DNA from 2 places in the Brachybacterium sp. B718/18 genome. Region 1 is predicted to be linked to the other one. Evidence: riboswitches for the same ligand, from Rfam matches in the RefSeq annotation. Region 1 holds a riboswitch; the other holds the start of a gene.

What was found. Region 1 has a riboswitch for FMN ahead of ribD (bifunctional diaminohydroxyphosphoribosylaminopyrimidine deaminase/5-amino-6-(5-phosphoribosylamino)uracil reductase RibD). Riboswitches for the same ligand answer to the same signal wherever they lie in the genome.
Region 2: another riboswitch for FMN. It lies ahead of pnuC (nicotinamide riboside transporter PnuC); the one in region 1 lies ahead of ribD (bifunctional diaminohydroxyphosphoribosylaminopyrimidine deaminase/5-amino-6-(5-phosphoribosylamino)uracil reductase RibD).

What each region holds. Positions count from the first base shown of each region.
Region 1 covers NZ_JBVDDO010000004.1:65,384-68,768, forward strand. The annotation lists gene ACZCAH_RS08090 (riboflavin synthase) at 1-304, opposite strand, end outside; gene ribD (bifunctional diaminohydroxyphosphoribosylaminopyrimidine deaminase/5-amino-6-(5-phosphoribosylamino)uracil reductase RibD) at 322-1,377, opposite strand; FMN riboswitch at 1,493-1,622, opposite strand; gene ACZCAH_RS08100 (DciA family protein) at 1,765-2,535, opposite strand; gene recF (DNA replication/repair protein RecF) at 2,543-3,385, opposite strand, start outside.
Region 2 covers NZ_JBVDDO010000001.1:529,784-533,168, reverse strand. The annotation lists gene hisG (ATP phosphoribosyltransferase) at 1-655, opposite strand, end outside; gene ACZCAH_RS02600 (phosphoribosyl-ATP diphosphatase) at 747-1,031, opposite strand; gene pnuC (nicotinamide riboside transporter PnuC) at 1,132-1,842, opposite strand; FMN riboswitch at 1,940-2,059, opposite strand; gene rpe (ribulose-phosphate 3-epimerase) at 2,152-2,838, opposite strand; gene ACZCAH_RS02585 (RsmB/NOP family class I SAM-dependent RNA methyltransferase) at 2,835-3,385, opposite strand, start outside.

The DNA.
Region 1 (3,385 bases):
GCCCGTCGGCCCGCACGCAGCGCTCGAGGTTGACCCGGTCGCCGGGTGCGCGGGAGCCGAGGGTCGTCGCGGCGAGGGTGGTCGCGATGACGTCGGCGGTCCAGGTGGTCCCGTCGTGGGAGGTGACGGTCAGGCAGCAGCCGTCGACGGCGATCGAGTCGCCGAGGCGGACCGCCTCGAGCACACGGGGCGAGCGGATCCGCAGGCGCGCGGTGCGGCCGGGGGCCGACGGATCGGCGGGGACGTCCTGGGGGTGCTCGAGCGCCTCGATCGTGCCGAGCTCCTCGATGATTCCGGTGAACATGGCGGTCCTTTCGGGGGTCACGCCGCGCGGGGGCGCAGCAGGAGGCGGAGGTCGGTGCGACCGTCCGCCGAGATCAGGGGGCGGGCCTCGACCAGGTCGAGGTCGAGCCGGTCGGCGAGGGTGGTGATGCCGAGGTCCGCGACGGCGGGGGTGCCGGCGCCGAGGAGGGTGGGGGCGAGGTGGACGATCAGCTCGTCGACCAGCCCCTCCGCCAGGAAGGCCGCGGCGAGGGTCGCGCCGCCCTCGACGAGGACCTGGCGGACGCCGCGGGCGAAGAGCTCGGCGAGCGCCGCGGCGGGATCACGGGTGCGGAGCGCGAGGGCCGGGCCCGCCGCCGGGTCGGGGGCGAGCAGCCCGGGGCGGGCGGTCCGCCCCATGACGGCGCGCAGCGGCTGGTGACGGGCCGGGGCGCCGTCGGCCGGGCGGGCGGTGAGCCGGGGGCGGTCCGCGCGGGCGGTGCCGGTGCCGACGAGCACCGCGTCGCAGCGCTCCCGCAGCTCGTGGACCTCGGCGCGCGCGGCCTCCCCGGTGATCCAGCGGCTCGTCCCGTCGGCCGCCGCGATCCGGCCGTCGAGGGTGAGGGCGAGTTTCCCGGTGACGAGGGGGCGGGCGTGGCGCAGCCCGTGCTCCCAACCGCGCAGGAGCTCCCGAGCGCGGTCGTGGAGCGGCCCGACGGCGACCAGTTCGGCCTCGATCCCGGCGGAGCGCAGGCGCTCGAGCCCGCCCGCGGCGCGGGGGTTCGGGTCCCGGCGGGCGATGACGACGCGCCGGATCCCGGCTGCGAGCAGGGCCTCGGTGCAGAGTCCGGTGCGTCCGCGGTGGGCGCACGGCTCGAGGGTCACGACGGCGGTCCCGCCCGGGGCGCGGCCGCCGAGGCGGGACAGCGCGTCGACCTCGGCGTGGGCGGTGCCCGCCCCGCGATGCCAGCCCTCGGCCAGCAGAGCCCCGTCGGCGGAGAGGATCACGCAGCCGACGCGCGGGTTCGGTCCGGCCGGGACGGGATCGCTCCCCGGCGGGCCGGGGGCGAGGTCGAGGGCGCGCTCAAGCGCTCGCTCCTCGGCGGGGGTGATCATGTGCGCTCCTCCGATCGGTCGCTCACGGACCGGACGAAGGGGCGTCGGGACGTCGCCCTGCACGGGGACCGCGGCGTCCCGCGAGGGGACGCCGAGCGGTCGCCACAGGGCGACATCGCGTGCGCTTCCCATCCGGACTCTCACCGTCGGTCCAGGAGTTCCACCTGGTCAGCCGAGGGCCAGAGGCCATCGGGTCGCGGACTGTCACCGCCGGCTCGGAATTTCACCGACCCCAGTGCACGCGAGCTTCTCAGCTCGTCGCCGACCACCGTAGCAGTCCCGACCAGAGGGCTCTCGGGCGTGACGGGGCATGAACGACGGCGCGGAGGGCCGGGCACGGGCCGGGCGGTGGGGCGCGGTCGGTCCGGACGGCCGCCCGGTCCCGGGTCACCCGTAGGTGTCGCGCGGTCCCCTCCAGGTCACGGTGCGGCGACCCTTCTTCCAGGTGCGCTGGGAGGCGGCCGGGCCGGTGACCCGCAGCTCCGAGACCACGTGCGAGCCGACGTGCTCCTCGATCGTGGTGATCAGCTGCGGGGTGAGCAGGCGCAGCTGGGAGGCCCACGCGGAGGAGGAGGCGCTCACCACGAGCACCCCGTCCTCGAAGGAGACGGGGCGGCAGTGGGTGCTGATCCGCTCGCCGACGATCTGATCCCACTCCTCGAGCACGCGCCCGCTGTTCATCCCCGCGGTCCAGCCCAGGTTCCCGAGGACCTTGCGCAACACCGACTCGATGCCCTGCGGGTCGCGGGGATCGGGCCGGGCGCCGGAGTAGCCGGGTGCCCGCGTGGAGCGATCGCGCACGTCACGGGCCTGCGTCTTCGCCGAGATCGGATAGAGGCCGCGGTCCCGGGCGGCGGCGCGGGAGCGGTTCACGGTGCGGCGGGCGAGCTCGAAGGGGTCCGCCGGCACGGGAGGCGCGGGCGGGTCGACGGGGTCCTCGTCGGCCGCGGGTCCGCGGTGCTCCCGGGCGGTCTCCCCCCGTCGGCCGACGGAGGTCTCCGCGGGTCGGGGGCGGGTCGCGCCCGACCCGCCCTCCGCGATGCCGGGCGGTGCGGGGTCCTCGGCCTCCGGCTCCGACCGGGCCGCCCCGCTCCAGGTGGAGAGGTCGTACGGATTCGCGAGCCGGGGACGGCGCGAGGCTGCCGGGCGCTCGGTCATCGGGTCCTCACCAGGTCCCGCTCGTCCGGGGGACGGCCGCGCCGAGGGTGACGTCGACCAGGTGGATCTCGCCGGTGAGGGAGTCCGGGATGTCGCTGTCGTTGGCGGTCGTGATCAGCACCTGCGAGGCGCCGGTGACGATGCGGCCGAGACGCTCGCGCCGGTGCACGTCGAGCTCGCTGAAGACGTCGTCGAGGATGAGGATCGGCTCCCCGTCGCCGAGGTCGCCCTCCTCGAGGCGCAGCAGGTCGTAGCTGGCGAGCCGCAGGGCGAGGGCCAGGGACCAGGACTCGCCGTGGCTCGCGTAGCCCTTGGCGGGGAAGTCGTGCAGGCGGATCTCGAGGTCGTCGCGATGGGGGCCGGCGAGGGTCACCCCGCGGTCGATCTCCTCCTCGTGGCGCTCGGCGAGCAGCGCCAGCAGGGCGTCGTGGATCTCCCGGGTGCCGGGGAGCTCCCCGGGCGTGGTGCCGAGATGGTCCAGGACGGCCGACCGGTAGGCGACGTCGGCGGGGGACGTCACCTCGCCGCGCTGCCCGGGCGGCAGGTCGAGCGACTGCTCGGCGCCCTCGTCGGTCGCGACCCGCAGATAGGAGTAGCCGAGATGGGGACGCAGCCGGTTGACCAGGTGCAGTCGCGCGCGCAGCAGCTCGGCGCCGAAGCGGGCCAGCTGCTGGTCCCAGACCTCGAGGGTGCTCGCCGCGGACTCCGCCGGGTCGAGCCCGCCGACGCTGCGCCCGCTGCCGCCGCGGCGCATCGAGCGCATCTGCTTGAGGAGGTTCGAGCGCTGCTTGAGCACGCGGTCGTAGTCCGCCTTCACACCGGCGAAGCGCGGGGCGATCTCGAAGAGGAG
Region 2 (3,385 bases), on a different contig from region 1:
CGTAGTCGAGCATCACGTACTCCCGGGCGACGAGCACGCCCCGGAGACGTCGCTCGAGCACCTCGAGGGAGCGGGCGGCCTCGTCCTCCAGCTCCATGCCGGGGCGCGAGAAGAGGACTGCCTCGCTGGTCATGATCGGTTCGCCGAACGGCTCCAGCCCCGCTTGGCGCAGGGTCGTGCCGGTCTCCACCACGTCGGCGATCACGTCGGCGACGCCGAGGCGGATCGAGGACTCGACCGCACCGTCCAGGTGGACCACCCGGGCGGTCACGCCGCGCTCGGCGAGGTGGTCCTCGACGAGGTTCTCGTAGCTGGTGGCGATGCGGGCGCCGGCCAGCTCGGGCACGTCCAGCTCCGCGCCGATCGGGGCCGCGAAGCGGAAGGTCGACCGGGCGAAGCCGAGGGCGAGGATCTCGGCGGCCGGAGTGCGGGAATCGAGCAGCATGTCCTGCCCGGTGATGCCCACGTCGACCGTGCCGGAGCCGACGTACACGGCGATGTCTCGCGGTCGCAGGTAGAAGAACTCGACGTTGTTCTCGCGGTCGACGACCACGAGCTCCTTGGACATGCCGCGGCGGCGGTAGCCCGCCTCCTGCAGCAGCTCGGCGGCGGGCTCGGAGAGGGCGCCCTTGTTGGGGACGGCGATGCGGAGCATGGATCCTCCTGGCCGCGGGGCGGCCGACGGGTCGGGGTGGGGCGGGGCGCGCTGGGCGCGCTCGGCGGGTCGAGTCGAGCGCTGCGGGCGCTCAGAGGTGGCGGTACACGTCCTGCAGGGAGATGCCCTTGGCCACCATCATCACCTGCAGGTGGTAGAGCAGCTGGCTGATCTCGAGGGCGGCGTCCTCGTCGGTCTCGTGCTCGCAGGCCATCCAGACCTCGGCCGCCTCCTCGACGATCTTCTTGCCGATCTGATGGACGCCCGCGTCGAGCTCGCGGACGGTGCCGGAGCCCTCCGGTCGGGTGCGGGCCTTCTCGAGGAGCTCCGCGTACAGGCCCTCGAAGTCCTTCGGGGCGCCGTCGGCGGTCTGCATGTCGGAATCGTTCACCCGGTCAGGGTACGCGTCCGGGGAGGATGCGCCGACGGGCGGCCCGTCCAGCGGACCGCCCGTCGGGAGAGGGACGGAGGACTGTTCAGTCCCGGCGCACCGTGGGATCGAGATGCGCGGTCTCCACGGAGACCGCGCCGCCCTCCCCGGCGATCCGTCGGCTGCGCACACGCCACCAGACGACGAAGCCGATGGCCGTGAAGCAGCCGTAGAAGATGTACATGAAGGCGCTCGCCCAGTACCCGGCGCTGATCAGGAGCGGCACGCCGACCACGTCGACGGCGACCCAGATCAGCCAGAACTCGACCCAGCCCTTGGCCATGCCATAGGTCGCGAGGAGCGAACCCATGAAGATCCAGGCGTCCGCCCACACCGGCTCATAGGAGCCGAGCGCGCGGAAGAGCGGGGTGAGCAGGGCGGTGCCGCCCACCATCGCGACGACCAGCAGGGCGCGCGTGCCCCACGAGGCCCATTCGGGCTCGACGGCGGTGCCGCCCTCGTTGCGGGCCTGCCGCCAGCGGACCCAGCCGTAGATGCTGGTGGCGATGAACATGATCTGGCGGCCGGCCTGGCCGAGGAGGTTCACGTGGTCGGCCTCGCCGAAGAGCGAGCCGAGGAACACGGTGAGCAGCAGCAGGTTGCCGACGATGCCCACGGGCCAGGCCCAGACCTTGCGTCGCATGCCGCCGAGCGCGCTGAGCAATCCGAAGATGTTGCCGAGCACCTCGCGCCAGAGGAGGAACTGTCCGTTCCCGAACTCGAGTCGGGCGTGGAAGAGCCACTGCAGAAGATCCATGAGGGTCCTTTCTCCCGTCGGATGCAGTGGCTCCGGGGGAAAAAAGGATCCGGCAGGCCTCGGCGAGCACCGCGGGGGTGCGTCCGAGGACCTGCAGGACGTGCGCCTCTCATCCAGGCTGTACTGTCGGTGCCGGAATTCCACCGGCTCCACCGCAGGGATGCGGGTCGCGGACTGTCACCGCCGGCTCGGACTTTCACCGACCCCGGAGCACGTCACTTCGTGTGACCGGCACAGAATACCTCCGCGCCGAGCGGCACGGCACGCCCTGTGACGGGACCGACCGGAGGATGTTCCAGCACCGCCCGCTCAGTGGGCACGGTGGGCCGAGGCCAGCTCCCGCAGCGCCGAGATCTCGTCGGCCGCGTTCTGCGCGCGGTAGATCGCGGAGCCGGCGACGAAGACGTTCGCCCCGGCCTCGGCGCAGCGCTCGATGGTCTCGCGGGAGACGCCGCCGTCGACCTGGATCGAGACTTCGAGGTTCGCGGCGCTGATCGCCCGGCGGGCGCGTCGGATCTTGGGGAGCATGGTCTCGAGGAAGGACTGGCCGCCGAAGCCGGGCTCCACGGTCATGATCAGCAGCATGTCGAACTCGCCGATCACGTCGAGCAGCGGCTCGACCGGGGTGGCCGGCCGCAGGGCCACGCCCACCTGGGCGTTCTTGCGCCGCAGCTCGCGGGCCAGGCGGATCGGGGCGGCGGTGGCCTCGAGGTGGAAGGTCACCGAGGAGGCGCCGGCCTCGGCGAAGACGGGCGCTTCGCGGTCGGCGTCCTCGATCATCAGGTGCGCATCCACCGGGATCGCCGACCGCCGCACGATCTGCTCGACCATGCTCGCGCCGAAGGTCAGGTTGGGCACGAAGTGGTTGTCCATGACGTCCACGTGGACGCTGTCGGCGGTGCTGATCTTCTCCAGCTCGGCGCCGAGGGCGAGGAAGTCGGCGTTGAGGATGCTGGGGTGGATGTACTGGCCATCGGTCGAGTAGGCGGCGTTCATCGGGTCTCGGATCCTTCTACGGAGGGGTCGGCGGGGGTGCGCAGCAGCGCGATGTACATGGCGTCGGTCCCGTGCACGTGCGGCCACAGCTGGACCGAGGGGCCGTCGCCGAGCTCGATCTCTTCCCGGTGGTCGGGCAGCACGCCGGCGCGCACGGCGGGCCGGGCGTCGAGCTGCTCGACCTCCGGCCGCTCCTTGAGCACATCGGCGACGACGAGGCGGGTCTCGGCGAGGTGCGGGGAACAGGTCACGTAGGCGACGACGCCGCCGGGGGCCGCGGCGTCGAGCGCGGAGCGGAGCAGGTCCCGCTGCACCCTCCCCAGGGTGGCGATGTCGGAGGGGCTGCGGCGCCAGCGTGCCTCGGGGCGGCGACGCAGCGCTCCGAGCCCCGAGCAGGGGACGTCCGCGAGGATGCGGGAGAAGCGACCCGGCAGCTCCCCGCCGATGGTGGTGCCGTCCGCGGTGCGGGTCTCGATCTCGCAACCGGCGTCCCGCAGGCTCGCGACGGCGCGGTCGACGAGCTCGGTGCGGTGGGGCTGCAGCTCGA